DNA from 3 places in the Mesorhizobium kamtschaticum genome. Region 2 is predicted to be linked to each of the others. Evidence: predicted binding sites of a transcription regulator. Region 2 holds the regulator's gene; each other region holds the start of a gene.
What was found. The regulator LexA, encoded in region 2, represses DNA repair genes until DNA is damaged. The targets are predictions, from matches to a motif close to TGTTCNNNNTGTGTTCNG.
Positions count from the first base shown of each region.

Region 1: AC0V7N_RS30650 (2'-5' RNA ligase family protein) is a predicted target of LexA. The motif match lies at 3,779-3,796, and genes of this name have one in related genera.
Region 3: AC0V7N_RS05965 (ImuA family protein) is a predicted target of LexA. The motif match lies at 3,328-3,345, and genes of this name have one in related genera.

Region 1 covers NZ_CM149691.1:6,142,955-6,149,982, reverse strand. Annotated here, with positions in the region: gene AC0V7N_RS30670 (IS110 family RNA-guided transposase) at 1-194, opposite strand, end outside; gene AC0V7N_RS30665 (cupin domain-containing protein) at 535-1,143, shown strand; gene AC0V7N_RS30660 (ABC transporter ATP-binding protein) at 1,133-2,218, shown strand; gene AC0V7N_RS30655 (aldehyde dehydrogenase family protein) at 2,257-3,684, shown strand; gene AC0V7N_RS30650 (2'-5' RNA ligase family protein) at 3,837-4,454, shown strand; gene AC0V7N_RS30645 (SnoaL-like domain-containing protein) at 4,582-4,935, shown strand; gene AC0V7N_RS30640 (SRPBCC family protein) at 5,034-5,513, opposite strand; gene AC0V7N_RS30635 (ArsR/SmtB family transcription factor) at 5,510-5,866, opposite strand; gene AC0V7N_RS30630 (ArsC family reductase) at 6,034-6,384, shown strand; gene AC0V7N_RS30625 (DUF488 domain-containing protein) at 6,824-7,028, opposite strand, start outside.
Region 2 covers NZ_CM149691.1:4,767,118-4,774,145, forward strand. Annotated here, with positions in the region: gene gltX (glutamate--tRNA ligase) at 1-29, opposite strand, end outside; partial or broken gene AC0V7N_RS23555 (ComEC/Rec2 family competence protein) at 132-2,586, shown strand; gene lexA (transcriptional repressor LexA) at 2,580-3,317, opposite strand; gene AC0V7N_RS23565 (GntR family transcriptional regulator) at 3,700-4,434, opposite strand; gene kynU (kynureninase) at 4,601-5,848, shown strand; gene kynA (tryptophan 2,3-dioxygenase) at 5,853-6,689, opposite strand; partial or broken gene AC0V7N_RS23580 (AMP-binding protein) at 6,686-7,028, opposite strand, start outside.
Region 3 covers NZ_CM149691.1:1,248,946-1,255,973, forward strand. Annotated here, with positions in the region: gene AC0V7N_RS05955 (error-prone DNA polymerase) at 1-868, opposite strand, end outside; gene AC0V7N_RS05960 (DUF6504 family protein) at 865-2,340, opposite strand; gene AC0V7N_RS05965 (ImuA family protein) at 2,282-3,304, opposite strand; gene AC0V7N_RS05970 (LysE family translocator) at 3,717-4,349, opposite strand; gene AC0V7N_RS05975 (metallopeptidase family protein) at 4,484-4,906, shown strand; gene AC0V7N_RS05980 (DUF1737 domain-containing protein) at 5,003-5,209, opposite strand; gene AC0V7N_RS05985 (HpcH/HpaI aldolase/citrate lyase family protein) at 5,244-6,134, opposite strand; gene AC0V7N_RS05990 (DUF4153 domain-containing protein) at 6,745-7,028, shown strand, end outside.

The sequences.
Region 1 (7,028 bases), 1.4 Mb from region 2:
AGCAGGAAGGCCAACCGTTCGTAGCCGCCACTGGCCTCCATGACGACGAGTTTGACATCATGGTTCTGACACCAGGCGGCCAGATCGGCGATGCCTGCCGCATCGTTGGCGAAGCGGTTTGCCGCTCCCATCGGCTCGATATGGGCATCAAGCCAGTCTTTCGAAATATCTATTCCACAGAGGATCGTGTTCACGGTAACCTGCCTTGTGCGTGCGATTGGAGCCAAGCGACTATTCGGTCGTGCGTGACGAAGGCGAAGATCCCAGGCTCATCCACGGTTGTAGCCGCAGGGGTGTCGGGCGACTTCGCCAAGCCTCGAATCGGATGGCCGTCCGGTTCGAGGCTCAGTCGCTTCCATCGCACAAAGTCTCCTCCGTGCAGATACAAGGGGTGGGTGACGGATCGCCGTCCTTGCCAAGCTGGAACACCCCTCATCCGTCGCCTTCGGCGACACCTTCTCCCACAGGGGGAGAAGGGGAGCTTATCGACGCTGCGCCGCGCTCGGATAGAGAGACTGCAACGAGGACGAATGCATGGATGTTCTTGACGAAGCCGCCGAGAAACCCAAGGACGATGCCGATGTGCGCGTCGGCCGGCGCGTGCGGGCGCTGCGGCTGGAGCGCCGCCTGTCGCTGGCCGAACTGGCCGCAAAAGCCGGCGTGTCGATTGGTGCGCTGAGCCAGATCGAGCGCGGCATGTCCTCGCTGCGCGTCAAGGTGATCTGGCCGCTCGCCGCCGCGCTGGACATCGAGCCGTCGGCGCTGATCGCCGACGGTAACGATGCCGTCAACGATCTCTATTGCGTGCGTGCCAACAGCCGCCGCGCCATTCCCGTGAAGTCGGAAGGCATCGCCAAGGCGCTGCTGTCGCCGCCGGGCGCGACGCTGACCGGCATGCTGGTGACGGTGGAGGCCAATGGCGGCACGGCGGAAGCCTATGCCCATGCCGGCCATGAATTCGGCTATGTGCTGTCGGGCGAGGTCGAACTGGTGGTGGATTCGACAAAATACGGGCTGAAGACCGGCGACAGCTTTGCCTTCAAAAGCACGCTTTTGCACGCCTTCCGCAATCCGGGCGCCGAGCAGTGCCAGATCCTGTGGGTCAACACCACGAAGCCCTCCGAGGTACGCGATGGCGCCTGATCCACTCGTTCGGCTGCAGGCGGTCTCGAAGGTTTTTCCCGGCGGCATCGTCGGGCTCGATGCCGTCGATCTCGACATTATCAGCGGCGAGTTCATCACGCTGCTTGGGCCGTCGGGCTGCGGCAAGACCACCAGCCTGCGCGTCATTGCCGGCTTCGAAAGCCCAACAAGCGGCAAGGTTTTGCTCGACGGCCGCGACATCACGGCGCTTCGGCCCTTCGACCGGCCGGTCAACACCGTGTTCCAGGACTACGCACTGTTTCCGCATATGAACGTCGCCGAAAATGTCGGCTTCGGCCTGTCGTTGCGAAAACTCACCGGCACCGAGCAGGCAAAGCGAGTCGGCGAAGCCCTCGACATGGTCGGTCTCGCCGACAAGCTTGGCGCCCGCGTCTTGGAACTGTCGGGCGGTCAGCGCCAGCGCGTCGCGCTCGCCCGCGCCATCGTCTGCGAGCCGCGCGTGCTGTTGCTCGACGAGCCGCTGTCGGCGCTGGACGCGCATCTGCGCGAACAGATGCAGGTCGAATTGAAGCGGCTGCAGTCGCGGCTTGGCACCACCTTCGTCATGGTCACCCACGACCAAACCGAAGCGCTGTCGATCTCCGACCGCATCGTCGTCATGAACAAGGGCCGCATCGAGCAGATCGCGCCGCCGGCGACGCTCTATGACAGGCCCGCCACGAAGTTCGTTGCCAGCTTCATCGGCACCATGAATCTCCTGCAATCGCGTTTTGTCGGCAGGGATGGCGATCGCCTGCGTTTCACCGCCGGTACCTTGCCGCTGGAAGCCATTTCTGAAACCGGCCAGCCACCTGGCGAAGGCGAAATCCGCACCATTGGCGTGCGTCCGGAGGATTTGCTGGCGGCCACCGAAGCGACCGAAGGAACCGCTCCGGCGCGGGTGAACAGCATCGTCTTCCACGGCCGTACCTTGCGGCTGCATGCTGAACTGGGGCAGGGGTTGCCGGTGGTCATCGATGCGCCGCGCCAGGCCGAAGGCTTTCAATTCAGCGTCGGCGACGTGGCGCATATCAGCCTGCGCCGTGGCGCCAACTGCCCTATGCTCTCCGCATAGGCTGACCATCCATTTCCCAAAACATCGGAGTCTTCCCCGTGAGCAATCATCTCAATTTCTTCATCGACGGCAAATGGGTGGCGCCCGTGGTGCCGGCGACGCTTGATGTCATCGATCCGTCCACCGAAGAGGCCTACACCAAGATTTCCGTCGGCTCGAAGGCCGACGTCGACAAGGCTGTCGCCGCCGCCAAGGCAGCCTTCCCATCCTTCTCGCAGACCAGCAAGGCCGAGCGCCTGAAGCTGTTGAAGCGCATTCTCGAAGTCTACAACGAACGCTTCGAGGACATCGCTCAGGCCGTAAGTCAGGAGAATGGTTCGCCCATCACCTGGGCGCGCGAGGCGCAGGCCTGGGCGGGCAGGGCGCATATGGAAGCCACTATTCATGCGCTGGAGGATTATGAATTCCAGGAGAAGCGCGGCGGCACCATGGTGGTCAAGGAACCGATCGGCGTCTGCGCGCTGATCACGCCGTGGAACTGGCCGCTCAACCAGATCGTCTGCAAGGTGGCGCCGGCCATCGCGGCCGGCTGTACCGTGGTGCTGAAGCCTTCGGAGATCGCGCCGATCAGTGGCATCGTCTTTTCAGAGGTGATGGAAGCGGCCGGCACGCCGAAGGGCGTCTACAACATGATCAACGGCACGGGTCCGGATGTCGGCCAGATCATGGCCGGCCATCCTGATGTCGACATGGTGTCCTTCACCGGCTCGACCCGCGCCGGCATCATCGTCGCCAAGACGGCGGCCGAGACGGTCAAGCGCGTGGCGCAGGAACTCGGCGGCAAGTCGGCCAACATCGTGCTGCCCGACGCCGATTTCGAAACGGCGGTGCGTAAGGGCGTTGAGGGTTGCTTCGGCAACAGCGGCCAGTCCTGCGATGCGCCGACCCGCATGCTGGTACCGGCCGCCCGTCACGACGAGGCGCTCGCCATTGCCAAGAAGGCGGCCGAAGCACACAATGTCGGCGATCCGCGCAATGAACAGACCAAGCTTGGCCCGGTCGTCAGCGAGCTCCAGTTCAACAAGATCCAGCGGCTGATCGAAGCCGGCATCAAGGAAGGCGCCACGCTGGTCACCGGCGGCCCCGGCCGGCCGGAACACCTCAACCGCGGCTACTATGTGCGCCCAACCGTGTTCGGTCACGTCACCCCGGGCATGACCATCGAGAAGGAAGAAATCTTCGGCCCGGTGTTGTCGGTGATTTCCTACAATGACGATGACGACGCCGTGAAGATCGCCAACGACACGGTCTACGGCCTCGCCGCCTATGTGCAGTCCGGTGACATCGACCATGCGCGAAAGGTGGCAGGACAGCTGCGTGCTGGGCAGGTCTCGATCAACTATCCGGAATGGGACACGTTCGCACCGTTCGGCGGCTACAAGCAGTCGGGCAATGGCCGCGAATACGCCGACTGGGCGATCCACGATTTCCTGGAGGTCAAGGGCATCATCGGTTACGGGGCGTAGGGTTCGAGAGCCCTGCTCGGAAGGGCTCCCTCACTCTTGATGAAACAGGCGCTGATGCGGAGAGCATCAGCGCCTGTTTCGTTTTCACTTGATTTGTTCACTTTTTGTTCTATGGTTCCCGACTGGATTCAATTTGCCGAACGAGTTCCGTCATGAGTAGGCAACCTGCATTCGCAAAGAATGGTCAGACCTCTTTCCCATTTGAGGAACCGAGTCCGGTCCGGGAGCCGCATCTGTTCTACGCATTCCTGGTCGAAGCCCCGGTTAACGAGATGCTGCGGCGTAGGGCCGAGCACTACAATCAGGGGCTGGGGTTGCGAGGGTGGCTGACGCCAACCGATCAAATCCACATAACCCTGATGGGCCTTGGCGACGGCAAACAGAAGCGTGTGGTGGAGATCGCGCGCCATGTCGGCTTGCTGATACAGGCCGCGCCATTCGATGTTTGCTTCGATCGCCTGTCGGCTTTCGGTGGCGGGGCGCTGGTGTTTCGCAGCAGCAACCATTCGCCGGCCCTGCAAGCCTTCTGGCGCAAGCTCTCTGCTGTAATCGACGACAGCCCGCTGCAGCCGTTCGTCACGAGCTCGTTGGAGCCACATGTTACGCTGCTTCGTGACAGACGAGGCGTGCCGAAAGTGCGGGAGCAGATTGTTGAGCCGATGTCCTGGACGGTGCGCAGCTTTGCGCTGATCCGCAGCTATCAGGGCGAATACGAATGTCCAGCGATCTGGCAATTGACCGGCCAGGACGATTCCATGGCCGGCATGTGAGAAATCGTCGTCACATAGCTGCGCTATATCAATCGTCCTGACACGGCTTGTCAGCTAACGTGCGGCCCAGCGGTGGCAGGGCAGCAAGCGGTCCCCTACTTGGGGTACGTCTGAACAGGAGGAACACATGTCAATTGCAGATATTGCCAAGGATTTCACCGAGCTGCTCCAGCAGGGTGATCATGCCGGTGCTGGCGAGAAATACAACGCCGACGATATCGTCAGCTACGAAGCCATGGAAGGGCCAATGGCCGTGGCCCGTGGCAAAGAGGCTCTCAAGCAAAAGGGCCAATGGTGGCAAGAGAACCACGAAGTCCACGGTGGCTCGGTCGAGGGCCCCTATGTCAACGGCGACCAGTTCGCCGTGCGCTTCAAGTTCGACATAACGCCCAAGGCCACCGGCGAGCGTGTCACCATGGATGAAGTCGGCCTGTATACGGTCAAGAACGGCAAGATCACGGAAGAGCGTTTTTACTACTGAGGCCGGAAAGTCCCCTTTCTCGGAGTCTGCTCTCTCCGCTGCAAGGTCGAAAAACAAGCATGGCGGCCGGGGCAATGCCCTGGCCGCCAGTGATAGACTCAAATCGTCTTCACATACTTGGCGAGCTGGTCGGCCACCGTGCCCCAGCCATCGAAGAAACCCATCTCTTCATGGTTGTTGCGGGTCGCCGCGTCGCGGTGGATGGCGGTGGCGGTGTAACGCGTGCCCCGGCCATCCGGCTGGAGGGAAATGACCGCGGTGATGAAGGGCTCGCCTGACGGCCGGTAGCCCGGCAGCAGCGCATCCGTCCACACCAGCCGCTCGTTCGGCACGATGTCGAGATAGCAGCAATGGCGATCGCTGACCTCCTTGCCGTCGGGCGACTGCATGCGTGTGCGGAACAACCCGCCTGGCTTGAGATCGATCTCGCAGTCGGTGATCAGCCATGGCTTGGGCGTGAACCATTGCCTGACATGCTCCGGCGTCGTCATGGCGCGCCATAGCAGTTCGCGCGGCGCGTCGAGCACGCGCTCCAGCACGAGGTCCAGCCTGGGATCCGGCTTGAAGGGATAGTTCATTTTTCCTGCTCCTTGAGGGTCATCACATAGGCGTCGAACTGGTCGAGGCGGCGCTCCCACAGCGTGCGCTGCTCGGCCAGCCAGTTCTCGGCGAGCTGCAGCGGCTCGGGCGCCAGTTGATAGGTCCTGGTGCGGCCGATCTTTTCCGAGCGCACCAGCCCGCAGCCTTCCAGCACCTTGAGGTGCTCGATGAAGGAAGGCAGCGCCATCTCGAAAGGCTGTGCCAGTTCGCTGACCGAGGCCGGACTGCGGTTCAGCCGCTCCACCACGCGGCGGCGCGTCGGATCGGCAAGCGCGCGGAAGATGCCATCGATGGGCGGCAGGCTCGGATTGGCGGTCTGGAGACTTGTCATGATCGATCCTGCGGCGCCGTCAAAAGCGGTTCGAAAATACTTAGGGAAATTCCTTAGTATCGGCAAGCCCGAAAATTCTGGCGATGCAGGGCTGGGCGCTGGCAAAGCGGGAAGGGCGGTTTTAGGCTGTGCGACGGATTCGACTGTCAGCCCAAGGGAAGCACGCTTTGACGATCACCATCTACGGCATCACCACCTGCGACACGGTCAAGAAGGCGCGCGTCTGGCTGGAAAGCCATGACGTGCCTTACCGTTTTCATGATTTTCGTGCGGAGGGACTGGACGCGAAGCGGCTGGATGGCTGGGTCGGCAAGGTCGGCTGGGAAAAGCTGCTCAACAAGGGCAGCACGACGTTCCGCGAGTTGGCTGACAAGGAAAAGCAAGGCCTCGATGAAAAGAAGGCCAAGGCGCTGATGCTGGCCAAGCCGACGATGGTCAAGCGGCCGGTGTTGGAGGTGGGGGACAGGGTTCTGGTTGGTTTCAAGCCGGATGTTTATGAGCTGGCGGTGGGGAAATAGAGCGGACCTTCACCTTCGCCCGTCGCGGGCCAGCGCCCCCCTCTGTCCTGCCGGACATCTCCCCCACGAGCAGGGCAATCGCATATGGAATTTCTGAGTCTTTGCAGCCACTTAGTGGCTGGGAGACACTTTTGCCGACGTTCGATCGCGGTATCGAACCCGAATCGGAGCAAGAACGGATCAGAATCAAATCGCGAACCGTCCGCGTCGACGATTTTCTTGGTATCCAGCCAAGTATCTGGAAAACCAAGAAAATCGCCATATGCGATTGCCCTGCCCCCACGAGGGGGGAGATTGGATGTCATCGTGGCCTTCGCCAATCAGCTACGCTGCAAGGGATCTGCGGCGCCGAAGCTGCCGATCTCCCCCCAAGTGGGGGAGATGTCCGGCAGGACAGAGGGGGGCGCTGTCCCGCCGGCCTCAGAAAGTTCCGGCCGCCTCAACCCTTCCCCTGCAAATATCCCGCCAGCGCCACCGCATTGTTATGCGCCTCGTCATGCGCGCCGTAGAGCAGCGTCACCTTGCCCTTACTTAGCAAGCCGCGCAGTTGCGCCACCGCCTCGCCATTCTCATCCAATTCGGCTCCGTATCGCTTCCGAAACTCCGCCCAGCGCGTCGGCTCGTGCCCAAACCATTTGCGCAAA
Region 2 (7,028 bases):
GCAAAACGGGTGACGACCTTGTCGGACATGGAACTCTCGGAAACCATCTGAAGCGGGGTGCGGCTGCACGGACTTTCGCGCGTTGCGCGTTCATGTAGCATAGGGCGTCAGGGGTGCAAGGGGCAGACCCGATGGCTGGACGAGGCCGAGGCTCGGATGAGGGCGAGGACGCTGTTGTCGGCGTCAGCGAACGGTCCCTGTTTGCGACGCCTTTGGCGACCCCACCGCCACCGTCGCCACTTGTGCCGGGCTCCAGTAAGCCAGCGTTGCCGGCGAATGTTCCAGCGCCAATTCCGTCCACCGAAACAGGCAGGATTGTGCGTGTGCGCCGGCAACTGGGCCGGATTTCACTGCCTCGCCTGCGCCACAGCGTGGCGGCCTCAGCAGAGCTGGAGCTTGACCGGGGCATCGCCTTCCTGCTGGTGCCGGTCTGTCTGGCCGCTGGAGCGATCGGCTATTATTCGCTGGCAGTGGAGCCTGATTTTGCAAAGCCTGTCGCGGTCGTCGTGCTGATGGCGATCTGCGCGCTTGTTTCGCGCTCCTGGCCGAAAACCCATCTGGGCTTCATGGCGGCATTGTTGTGCGCGCTGGGCCTGCTTGCCGCCAAGGTCGAGACATGGCGAGTGGGCACCCAGATGCTGGGCTCGGAAATATCGACGCAACTGACCGGCCGCGTGGTCTCACTGGAGCAGATGGAGTTCTGGCCGCATCCGGCTGACTATAGACGTGACGTCGACCGCGCGGCCGAAACTGCGCTATGCGCCGGAAAGGGTCCGGCTTTCGGCGCGCAATATCCCGGCGGAAATGACCGCCGGCTCCCTGGTCACCGGCTACGCCAAATTGTTGCCGCCGACTGGCCCGGTGCGGCCGGACAGCTATGATTTCTCCTTCGACAGCTATTTCGCCGGCATCGGCGGCAGCGGCTTCTTTCTCGGCAATCCGAAGCTTGTCTCCGCCGACGACGGCGAGATGCCGCTCTCGGCCCGGCTTTTCTCCGGGATAGAAAATGCCCGCGAAGACATCGCCGACCATATCCGGGCCACGGTCGGCGGTGCCGAAGGCGAGATCGCGGCAGCGCTGATCGTTGGTGTCCGCGCGGGCATTCCCGACGAAATCAACGAAGCGATGCGGCGCACCGGCATCTATCACATCATCTCGATTTCCGGACTGCATATGGCGCTTGTCGCCGGCACCATCATGGGTCTGCTGCGCGGCGCCTTGGCGCTGTTTCCGGATTTTTCCGCGCGGCGACCGGTGAAGAAATACGCGGCTGCCGCGGCACTTCTCTCGATCGCCGCCTATCTCGTCATTTCCGGCGTCGTCGTTGCCGCCGAGCGCAGCTTCATCATGCTGGCGGTGATGCTGATTGCCGTCCTGTTCGATCGCGCGGCGCTGACCATGCGCAATCTGGCGATCTCGGCGATCGCCGTCATCGTGGTGTCGCCGCACGAAGTCGTCGGCCCGAGCTTCCAGATGTCGTTTGCCGCGACGGCTGCATTGGTCGGCGCCTATGCCGGTTGGGCGGATCACCATGCGGGAAAGGCAAGGCCGCCACCGCCAAAGCGATCCCTGCCGAGCTTTCTCACGCGAAAATTCCTGCTGGCAACGGGCGGCTTGGCCATGACCTCCATCATCGCCGGCTGCGCCACGGCGCTGTTTGCCATCTGGCATTTCCAGCGGGTGTCGCCGCTCAGCCTGTTCGCCAATCTGGCCGTCATGCCGATTGTGTCAGTCGTGATGTTCCTGGCCGTTGCCAGCGCGTTGCTGATGCCGTTCGGATTGGATGCGCCATCCCTTTACCTCATGGGCAAGGGTCTGACGGCGATGATCACGATATCGGCGTGGATATCGGAACGCTCTCCGATCGATGCGGTCGGGCTGATCTCGCAGCAATCGGTCTTGCTGGTGACCGTCGCCCTGGTCATCGCGACGATGGCGACGACATGGCTGCGGCTCGCAGCGCTGCCATTCGCGCTTGCCGGCCTGCTGACGGTGTCGGATACGCGCACGCCCGATGTGCTGATCTCGGAGGACGCGCGGCTGGTCGCGCTGCCGATCGGCGGCGGTGAACTCGCGGTCAGCCGGGCACGTCCGAACGAATTCACCGTCGACAACTGGAAACGCGCGCTGACATCGGAAACCATCGTCGTGCCGGAGATGTTCAGCAAGGCAGACGGGCAATTCGACATTGCCGATGCGGTCAACCTGCCACCGGGAGCACCGTTCTATTGCACGGACGGCGTCTGTCTCGCCCGGCACCCATCCGGCGCGATCATCGCGCATGTCGAAGATCGCAAGGACACATGGAAGGCCTGCGGTTTCGCCGATTTGATCGTCGTCAATGACGCGACGGGCTACGACGCCTGCCTCAATCCGCTGGTTCTCGTCGTCACCAAACGGCAGCTCGCACGCAAGGGCAGTGCTGCCGTCTTCTTCGACCGCCAATCAGCGACCGGTCCGCCAATCGTCAGCTTCGCGGTGGACGGGCCGTATCGGCCCTGGCATGCGCAGCGCAAATACTCACGTGAGGCGAGGGGGCTGTTGCCCTGGCGCAAACCCGAAAAGCCGGCCGCTCCTGCTCAGTAGCGCCGGATCAGCCCGACGAGCTTGCCTTGCACCTTGACCCTGTCGGGGCCGAAGATGCGCGTCTCATAGGCCGGATTGGCGGCTTCAAGCGCGATCGAGGCACCCTTGCGGCGAAACCGCTTCAGCGTCGCTTCCTCTTCATCCACGAGCGCCACGATGATCTCGCCAGGCTGGGCGGTATCGGCGTTGCGGATGATGACGGTGTCGCCATCGAAGATGCCGGCCTCGATCATGGAGTCGCCCTTGACCTCCAGCGCATAGTGCTCGCCACCCATGATCATGTCCGGCGGCACCGAGATCGAATGCGTCTGATGCTGGATGGCATCGATCGGCACACCGGCGGCGATACGCCCCATTACCGGGATCGACACGGCGGAAACCACGTCGTCGTCATTGCCGGCCGCGGGCAAGCGCGACGGCGCCGGCTTGATCTGGCGACCAAGGCCGCCTTGGCCGAGACTGCCCTGGATGACGCTTGGCGAGAATTTCTTTGCCGCGTTGAGGCCGGGCGCTATCGAATCCGGCAGCCGTAGCACTTCCAGCGCGCGCGCCCGGTTGGGCAGCCGGCGGATGAAACCGCGTTCCTCCAGCGCCGTGATCAGGCGATGGATCCCTGACTTGGAGGCGAGATCGAGCGCTTCCTTCATCTCGTCGAAGGAGGGCGGAATGCCGCTTTCCTTTAGCCGTTCATGAATGAACATCAAGAGTTCATGTTGCTTACGCGTCAGCATGGCAGCCCCCAAGGCTTGAACAAAAGGTCTGAACCAGAATCGAAAAACAAACCCAGAACAAACACTATCTGTTCCAGTTGTGTTCTGCAACCGTTTAAAGTTTAGTGAATTTGTTAAGGCGGCTGAAATTATTTGCCGCCTGGGAGCGGGCCGTGTTCGACGCCTGCCTGCCGCCGCAGTGCGCTCGCTGGCTTTGAAATTGTTTTGGTTAATGGCCTGTGGCCTATCCTGTTCCGAGGTCTGGCATCAGTTGCCGACAAGGCTCGATGAGAGGTCTTTCTCCCTTTCACCGATCATTGGCTTGCCGTGAACGAAACGAAGCCAAAATGCCAACTTTACCGAGAAATTGCCATACTGGCGTTGGTCCACGATCCTCGTTGCGCTAGCGCTCGTTTATGCTGCCATCGCCGGCATGGACATAGACATGCAGCGTATAGCCGATGTGGGCGATCATCAGGGTTTTCGCGCGCTTGATGTTACGATCCAGTGCCGCCTCCATGAGCGCGGTGTGATGTTCGATTGTGACCGCCTGGCGCAACGCTTCCACGGCTTCCTCATAACCATGCTGCAGGCCGGCGGCCGCCCGCAGCGTTGGCGCAAGGCCGAGAAAACGGTGATGGCGACGCAATTGATCCGCGATCGTGGAATGGAAGGTCAGCAGCCAGGGCGATGCTGCCGCGCTGAGCAGCGCCGCGTGGAAAGCCTCGTGCTTTTCATCCCATTCGTCGACCACTGCGTCGGATGGATCGTCGACCGCGGTCTTGCAACGCGACAGCCGGTAATGCGCGGCGACGACGGCGTTTTCCCAATCGTGGCCACCTTTCTCGATCGATTCCTGGAGCAGCGGCAATTCGACGACACACCTGGCGCGCGACAGGTCTTCCAATTCGATGCGCGAAACCGGAGCGACGGCAAAGCCGCGATTGCTGATGGAAGTCACCAGGCGCTCCGCCTCCAGTCGCGACAGCGCTTCGCGCAACGGTGTCCAGCCAATGCCATAGCTGTTGCGCAGCGCGCTGAGCTTGAGCGGCGCGCCGGGTCGCAGACGGGTCGTGAGGATATCGCGACGCAGCAGCCTGTAGGCCGCTTCCGTCTTCGAGAGTCCTTCGTCCAGCATCGTTGTCCCATCCTTAGGCTGTCACGTCACGATTATATATGAAAGCCTTCCATGGCGTAAATTATATATAATGTTTGACAGAGTCTGGCCGACTGCCCATGGTCGGCCAGCCGATTTCACCTGACGTGTTCATCTGGGCGCGCCTATGCGCGAAGGACAATCGATCATGAATGCAACGCTCGATCTCGCAGCAGTCGAAGCCATGGATGTGGCGGATCCGCTGCGTGCCATGCGCGACCGGTTCATTCTGCCGGAAGGCGTGATCTATCTCGATGGCAATTCGCTGGGTGCCGCGGCCCCCGCCGTCTTCAACGAGTTGCAGAAGGCCGCGACGCAGGAGTGGGCGCAAGACCTGATCCGTGCCTGGAATACCGCCGGCTGGTTCGACATGCCGGTCGCGCTTGGCGACCAGCTGGGGCGCCTGATCGGAGCGGCGACGGGCCAGACGGTGGTCTGCGATACGACCTCGATCAACATCTACAAGGTGCTGCATGCCGCACTCAACATGCGGCCGGACCGCTCGGTCATCGTCGCCGAGGGTGACAGCTTTCCAACCGATCTCTACATGGCCGAGGGCGTGGCCTCGACGCGGCCGGGCACGGTGCTGCGGCTCGAGGGCGTTGATGCTCCGACCATTGAAGAGCTGATCGACGAGCGCGTCGCCGTCATCCTGGTCAACCACGTCAATTACAAATCCGGGCAACTGCGTGACATGGCCGCGCTGACGCGCAAGGCCCACCAGGCCGGCGCGCTGATCGTTTGGGACCTCTGCCACACGGCCGGTGCGCTTCCGGTCGAGCTCGACAGCGCGAATGCCGATTTCGCCATCGGCTGCACCTACAAATATCTCAATGGCGGGCCGGGCGCGCCGGCCTTCATCTATGCCGCGAAACGCCATCACGACGATGTCCATCAGCCGCTGAGCGGCTGGTGGGGCCATGCGCGGCCGTTCGCCTTCGAACAGGGTTTTGCTGCCGGCGTCGGTATCCGCAGGTTCCTGTGTGGAACCCAGCCGATGTTGTCGATGCGGGCGCTCAAGGGCGCGCTGGATATTTGGGACGATGTCGACATGGCAGAGGTGCGCAGGAAGAGCATCGCGCTCACCGACCTGTTCATCCAGCTCGTCGAAGCCAGGTGTGGCGCCTACGGCCTTGAACTGGAAAGCCCGCGCGACGGCAATGCGCGCGGCAGCCAGGTGTCGTTCCTGCACCCGCATGGCTACCAGGTGATGCGAGCCCTGATCGAGCGCGGCGTGATCGGCGATTTTCGCGCACCCTCGACCATCCGCTTCGGCTTCACGCCGCTTTACGTGGGCTACCGGGACGTCTGGCAGGCGGTCGAGGTGCTGGAGGACATTTTGCGGACCGGCGCGTGGCAGGATGCGCGTTTTGCCGTGAAGACAGCGGTTACCTGAGAAACTAGAGCCGGGTGCGGACCGTCCAGAGTTCCGGAAACAGCACGACCTCGAGCATCTTCTTCAGATAGGACGCGCCCGACGTGCCGCCGGTGCCCCGCTTCAGGCCGATGATGCGCTCGACCGTGGTGACATGGTTGAAGCGCCAGCGGCGGAAATAATCCTCGAAATCGACCAGCTTCTCGGCCAGTTCGTAGAACATCCAGTAGCGCTGCGGATCGCGGTAGACGGTCTGCCAGGCGACCAGGACCTCTTCATTCTCGGTGCGGGTTTCACGCCAGTCCGTGCGCTTGGCATCGGCGCCGATGTCGAATCCGTTGCGCGCCAAAAGCAGCAGCGCTTCATCGTAAAGCGACGGCTCGGCCAGGATCGCCTCCAGCTTGCCGCTGAGGTCCGGCCGGTGCTTGTGCGGCCCGAGCATTGCGAGGTTGCGGTTGCCGGCCATGAATTCGATGGCGCGGTACTGCCAGGACTGGAAGCCAGAGGATTGGCCGAGCGCGTCGCGGAACTCGGTGTATTCGCTTGGTGTCATCGTGCGCAGCACGTCCCAGGCGTTGTTGAGCTGTTCGAAGATGCGGGCGACGCGCGACAGCATCTTGAAGCTCGGCTCAAGCCGGTCGGCACGGATGGAGCGGATCGCGGCGCCAATCTCATGCAAGGCGAGCTTCATCCAGAGCTCCGAGGTCTGGTGCTGGATGATGAACAGCATCTCGTCATGCGCCGACGACAGCGGCGTCTGTGCCTCGAGGACTTTTTCCAAATGCAGATAGTCGCTGTAGGACATGCGCTCCTTGAACGACATCTGTGCGCCTTCGGACGCCGGATCGTAGGGCTCGCTCAATTGATTTTCTCCGTGCGCAGCCGGAAGCGCTGGATCTTGCCGGTCTGGGTCTTGGGCAGGGCGGTGATGAATTTGACCGAGCGCGGATATTTGTAGGGCGCGATCGTTGCCTTGACGTGGTCCTGCAGGCGCTTGATGGTCAGCGCGTCCGGCGCCACGCCCTGCACCAGCACGACATGCGCTTCGACGATCTGGCCACGTTCGCCATCCTCGGCGCCGATGACCGCGCATTCAGCGACATCGGGATGCGACAGCAGTGCTGCCTCGACCTCAGGGCCGGCAATGTTGTAGCCGGCGCTGACGATCATGTCGTCGGAGCGCGCGGCGAAATGGAAGAAA
Region 3 (7,028 bases), 3.5 Mb from region 2:
CCCGCGCCAGCCTTTCCAGTTCGGCCTGCGGGCCAAGGCCCGATTCCGTCGGCTCGTCGGGGTAATTGTACTGGAGGTCGCCAAGCGAGAAGGTCAATTCTTCCGCAAAACGCAGCGTCTCGGCCAGCGCTTGCGGATGCCGGCGGAACAGGCGGGCCATTTCCAGCGGCGGCTTCAGATGGCGCTCGGCATTGGCGGTGAGTTCCAGCCCGACCTCGGCGACGGGTGTGTTGAGGCGGATCGCGGTCAGCACGTCCTGCAACGGGCGTCGTTCGGCCGTGTGGTAGAGGACATCGTTGGTCGCCATCAGCGGGATGCCGGTAATTTCGGCCAGCGCCGCCGCCTGCTCGATCCGGAACCGGTCATTACCGGCATAGCAGGGCGAGACGCCAAGGCGCAGGGCCCTGCCGAAGCGGTCCTTGAGCTGGCGGAGCAAAGCAAGGCTGTCTTGCGCGCCCGCCGCCAGATCGGGCAGGGCCGCCAGCGACATCAGGTCTCCCCATTCGAGCAAATCGCCGCGCTGGAGCAGAGTGGCGCCTTTTTCGGTCTCGTCGCGCAGATTGGCCTGGGTCAGCATGCGGCACAGATGGCCCCAGCCCTTGCGGTCCCTGGGATAGGCGAGAATATCCGGCGTGCCGTCGCCAAAAACCAGCCGGCAGCCGGGGTGATAGGAGAGCTTTTCGACCTTGGCCTGCTGCCAGGCGCGCACCACGCCGGCCACCGTGTTGCGGTCGGCAAGGCCGATCGCGGAAAAGCCCAGAAGCTTGGCCGCGACCACCAGCTCCTCCGGCTTGGAGGCGCCGCGCAGGAAGGAGAAATTCGACTGGATGCCGAACTCGGCATAGGGGATGACGGTCAGCGCGTTCATGCGAAGACCCCATGCATGAACCAGCGCGGTGGCACCTGCGGGTTGCCGTAAAGGCCTTGCCGGTAGAGCCAGTAGCGGCGGCCGTCGACATCCTCGATGCGAAAATAGTCGCGGGTCGATGCGACCGGATCGCTTGACGCTTCACGCCACCATTCGGCGGCGATGCGTTCGGGACCCTCGGCACGGGTGACGCGGTAGAGCGCGCGCCGCCAGCGGAAATTGAGCGGCGGACCCTCGGGCATTTCGGTCGCCGGCACCTCGATGGGTTCGGGCGCGCGGAACAGCCGGATCGGCCGTTCCGGCGGGAAGATGGTTTTGGGCGCCTGCACTCTGTCCGGCTTCTTCGGTGGTGTGGTCCGGCGCGGTGCCTCCGTGAAGGGGATGGTGGCGACGGCGCGTTCCGGCAGATGGCTTTCGACGAGGACCGGCTGCAGCACGGCGCCCTCGCCGAGCCGGGCGCGGATGCGGTCGGCGAACAGCGCGATGTCGGCGCCATCGTCGGTCACGTCACCGGTCAGATCGGTCTGCGCCATGTCGAAAGCGGCGGCGGCCAGCACCGAGAGGCGCACCAGATCGAAGCCGTAGCCGGCATCGATGTCCTGCTCGAGCGCTGCCAGCCTTTCATGGAACAGTTTCTGGATCAGCCGGGGGTCGCGCAGCGGCCGCGAGGTGCCGAGCGCAATGCGGCTGACGGCGCCGTCGACACGGAAGAGCAGCAGCGCCAGCGTTCGGGCGCCTTCGCCGCGGCGCTCGAGATCGGTCTTCAAGATCGTCGCCAGCAGGCCCACCAGCCGTTCGATGTCCTCGGTCAAGGTGATGGGCTCGGCAAGATGGCGTTCGACCGAAAGCGGCGCCACGGGAAGGCGCGGCGAGACCGCCTCGTCGAGACGGCCAAGCGCCTGGTCGAGGCGCAGCAGCAGAGAGGCGCCGAAGCGGCGGGCGAGCGGCGCGCGGGGTGCGGCCATGACGGCGCCCGCCGTGCGCAGGCCGACACTTTCCAGGCTGGCGCGGGTCGCCGGGTCGATGCGCAGTGCGGCGAGCGGCAAGGGTGCGAGCAGGGCTTCCTCCTCGCCGCCATCAACGATGCGGTCGCCGCAAAACCGGGCCGCCGCCCAGGCGGCGCCTGGGGTCGGGGCAAGGCCGGCGCGGACATCGAAGCCCTGATGGAAGAAGCGCGACAGGATGTCGTCCAGCATGGCGCGTTCGCCGCCGAACAGATGGGTGCAACCGGTGACGTCGAGGAACAGGCCGTCCACGCCGTCCAGCGCCACCAGCGGGGTGTAGCGGTCGCACCAGTCGGCCAGGCCTTCGAGCAGGCGCCGGTCGGCCTCGGGATCGGCCTCGACGATGTCGATCGACGGATGCATGGCACGCGCATCGGCAATGCCCATGTCGCGCTTCAGGTGCAGCGCCTCAGCCCGCTCGTCGAGGGCCGAAATGCGCTGCGCGTTGCCCTGGCGGTGGCTGACCACCAGTGGCGGATGAGCTGACGGCCGGGAACGCCAGGACCGCCCCTGTCGCTGTCGCAGGATCCTTTCGGCCGCCAGATAGGGAAACCACAGCGACAGGATTCTTTGCCCGTTCCCGTTTTTCCTCGCCTCTTCTTTCGTCGAATGCGCGTTCATCGGGGTTCCACTCCAGTGTGAATTGTCCAGGCAGGGCCGTGCGGCTCTTGCCGATGGTGATGGTGAAGGCGGGGCGACCGATCGAGCCGGCGAGCGGCCCGGCGATGGTGTCGCGCGGTGTTGCCGGCGCCGACGCGACGATGAGCCGGACGGGCGCTGCCGTCGGCTCGGGCGCGGCCGCCTGCCGCAGCAGGAACACCGGGCGGCCGGCGGCCTGCGCCCTTGCGTGCAGCCGGCGCGTCGCGGTCAGGTCCAGCCGCTGCGGGTTGCAGCGGATTTCGAGGATGATTGCGGCGAGCGCCGTCATCCGGGCCGCCTCCTCGGCGACCCACAGCGCATCGACAAGCTTTGGCGCCTCGGAAAACAGCAATTGCCCGGGCTCGATGCCGAACGAGGCCCGCAGCCCCCTGGCATAGGGAAAGCCGGCCTCGCGGAAGATCTCTGACGTGCCGATCCATAAGATGGGCAGCCCCTGCGCCTGCTTGAGGATCAGGCTGGTGAGGGACAAAGCGAAACCGGCGACGGCTCCGGCATCGCGGGTTTCCAGACCATGGATTTCGCTGAGCGCGGCTTTCGGCAGGCCGCCGCTCAAAGCGGCATCGAGCCGTTCGACGCCGACGGGCAGGAAGGCATCCGGCAAGGCCGCTGCAATGCCGCGCCGGACGATCGTGAGATCGGCGTCGGCGCCGCCATCGACATCAAGGGACGCGCCAGCCGGCGCCTGCAGGCGCTCGGGCAGCGTTCCCTCGATTTTCGCGATCTGGCGGCGCAGGGCAAAAACAGTCTCCCGCGCCACGGCTGATATCGCCATGACGGTCAGTGTCCACTCACAATTGTTCCTGTTATGTTCTTATAGATTCCAGAGGGTGACGGAAGAGTCAAGCAGAGTCATAAGGAATTTATTCCTCAGCGAGGAGTCGCGAGCCCAGTATATGGGTGGGTCGCAGCATCCCGTGATTTCGTCATCCTAGGGCGAAGCAGCCGCGCAGCGGCGTCGCGGAGACCCTGGGATCCATTCCGTGACGGCTGTCGCGGATGCGGCGGAACAGAATTCTGCACCCGTAACAGCGCTCTAAGGTCGCGGCATGGATCCTATGGTCTGCGCCGCTTCGCTTCGCTCCTTGCTCCGCCATAGGATGACGAAGGGTGGGGCGTTTCTCGCCAATCACCAAGGCATACGGCTGGTCAACACAACGACCCCGTCAGCTTTCTCCGCCGGGAGACTAGCGCTGGCCGCCAAAGGCCAGCCGTGCAGCGAGCCCCGCAAAGACGGTTCCGAGCAGGATCTGCGGCGCCCGCCGGAGCCGCGTGCGTTTCGACAACGCCGTTCCGATCCGGCTGGCGGTCAGGATGACCAGGCCGTTGACCAGCAGCCCGATCAGGTTGAGCACGGTCGCCAGCAACAGGATCTGGCCGGCGACGGAACCGGCCTCGGGGCGCACGAATTGCGGGAACAGCGCCAGCACGAACAGCGCCATTTTTGGGTTGAGCAGATTGGTCAGCAGGCCTTGCCGAAAAATCCGGCCGCGTGAATAGCGCGGCAGGCCGGCGACCGGGGCAAAAACCGTTCCGTCGGAACGGAACGCCTTCCAGGCCAGCCAGGCGAGGTAGGCGGCGCCGGCATAGCGCACGATGTCGTAGGCGATGGGTGCTGCCAGGAACAGTTGCGACAGGCCGAAGGCGGCGGCCAGCGCGTGGCAATAGGTGCCGGCGGCGATGCCGGCATAGGTCGCCAGGCCCGATGCGCGCCCCTGGCTGGCGCTGCGGGACGCGATCAACAGCATGTCCGGCCCAGGCGTCGCGGTCAAAGCGAGGCAGGCAATGGCGAAAAGTCCGATGGTGGAAAGGTCCGGCATGAGAACTCCTGAGAGATGGCCGGAACCGACCCCTACGCGATTCCCCGGCCGCGGCAAAGGCGCTGCGGCAGGAATTGCCGCTTCATTTGCCTCGACCGGCGCGAAAGCCTATATGCCGGGTCAAAGGACAAAGCATGGCCCGTATCTACAAAACCCGTACCTGGCATGGCGAACTTGCGCCCTCGATGGAGGAAATGGAGTTCCTCGCGTTGGAGGCCTATGCGCATTTGCCGGAGGACTTTCGCAAGCTGACCGGCGAGATCGTCATCCAGATCGCCGAGTTCCCGACCGACGAGATCATGGACGATCTGTCGCTGGAAACGCCGTTCGACCTGCTCGGCCTGTTCGAGGGCCGCGGCATCGCCGAACGTTGGAACCCGCAGACCGGCGAAGGCCCCAACCGCATCACGCTCTATCGCCGCGCCATGCTCGACTACTGGGCCGAAAATGAGGAAACGCTGGGCGACATCGTCACCCATGTGCTGATCCACGAGATCGGCCACCATTTCGGCCTGTCGGATGATGATATGGAGAAGCTCGAAGAGGCGGCCGAGTAACCTATCCCTTCGTCATCCTAGGGTCTGCGCCGCGTCGCTTCGCTCCTTGCTCCGCCCTAGGATGACGAAGAGAGAGAAGGGCCTCAGCGCTGTCCCCTACCAGTCGCTGAGCTTGGTGTCCGGCCCATACTCCTGGCCGTCGATATCCTTCACCACGGCCTGGCCGCAGCGCATGGTCTTGGCTTTCTTGTCATAGGCGTAGGTCGGCGAGCCGAACAGGTGCCAGCCCTTGTTCAAGGCCGCCGTCACCTTGTGGCAGAAGCTGGCATCGTCCGGGGCGGTCAGAAAGCGGTAGAGTTTCATTTTTCAGTCCTGTCGTGAATAGACTTAGCCGGGATCATGCGCCGATGGCGGCCGCTTTCGCCAGCAGTTTTTCAGCCTGCGCCAGATGCAGCCGCTCGACCATCTTGCCGTTCAGCGCGATCACGCCCTTGCCGGCATTCTCGGCACGTGAAAAGGCGTCCTTTATCAGGCGTGCCTCGGTCAGCACTTCCGGGGACGGCGCGAAGGCGCGGTTCGCCGCTTCGATCTGGGCCGGATGGATGAGGGTCTTGCCATCGAAGCCCATGGCGGCGCCTTCCGCGCACTCACGCGCAAAGGTATCGAGGTCGCGAAAATCATTGGCAACGCCGTCGAGCATGTCGAGGCCGCCGGCGCGCGCGGCCAGCACCATCTGCATCAGCCATGGCACGAGATAGCGCCGGTCCGGCGTCGCCAGCACGCCGGTGTCCTTGGTCAGATCATTCGTTCCGGCAACGAAACAATTGAGGCGCGAAGCCGGGTCACGGCCCAATTCGGCAATGGCGCCGATGTTGAGCAGCGCCCTGGGCGTCTCGATCATCGCCCAGAGTTTCACGCTGTCGGGGGCAAAATTGTCGTCGAGCACATCGCCGACTTCGAGGATATCGCGCGGTGTGGCGACCTTGGACAACAGGATGCCGTCGGGCTCGAATTTTGCCGCGGCCAGCAGATCGTCGGCGCCCCATTCGCTGGCCAGCGCATTGACGCGCACCACCATCTCGCAACGGTGGCCAAACTGGTTGGCAACCGGGCGATTGGCGAAGATTCCGGGCAGTTTGTCGCGGGCAGCGATCTTGTCGGCCGGGGCGACGGCATCCTCGAGGTCGATGATGACGGCATCGCAGGACAGCTGCGCGATCTTGGCCAGCGCCTTGTCGTTGGAGGCAGGGACGTAGAGCACCGAGCGGCGCGGGCGGTAGGGTTCCATGCCCGATCTATGCCGCGTGTGGGCGGGTGAGGCAAGCGCGCGGCTTGTGCCTGAGACGAGCCAATCGCGAAAGCTGGCGCCGCCCCTCATTGCCCTGCCGGCATGCCGGCCCTTCGCTATCGCTCCGGGCGTTCGTCGTTCGGAAAGCCAAGCAATTGGCTTTCCGTCCGCTTCGCGGACCACTTCTCACCCCCGTAAACGGGGCGAAAGAGGCTGGCCGCAACCTCGGCTCCCTTCCTGCAACGCTGATGATTGGCGAAAGCGGCGAGGAGCGCCCTCGCCCCGTTTACGGGGAGAGGATGCCGGCAGGCAGGTGAAGGGCAGCGCCAACGGCTGGAAATGAATTCGACCTAAGGCGCAGCCCCTGCACGAAAACTGCACATGCCTGCGGAAAACCTCCTCGGATCCGTCGCATCGCTTCCCCGCCCGCCTGCGAGACAGGCGGCATGCACAAGCGCGCAAAACCCCGTTGGTCTCTCCCCTACCGGCTGCGCAGAGAAGGCTGGTGGCTGGTCGATCCGCCGCGCGCAAAACCCACCGCGATCCTCATTGCCTTTGTCCGCAAGAGCCCAGCGCCGAGGCGATCGAGCGCGATCAGGAAAGTCAGGTCATGACATCATTCTTCACCGCAGCACCAAGCTATTGCAGCCGCTTCGGTGTTGCCGTGCTGCTGGTCGTGCTGGCGGATTTCCTGTTCTACGGCCAGCCCGCCGGCATCACCGTCTTCCTGTTCGCCATCCTGATTGCCGCCGCGGTCGTGGCCGTGCATCCCACGGCCTTCAGCGACATCAGGGTCTGGCTCAAGCCAGCGGCCCTGCTGGTCGCGCTGCTGCCGCTTGCCGAGAATGTCAGCATTCTGTCCGTCTCGATCGCGCTGGCGGCGCTGGTCGTCTT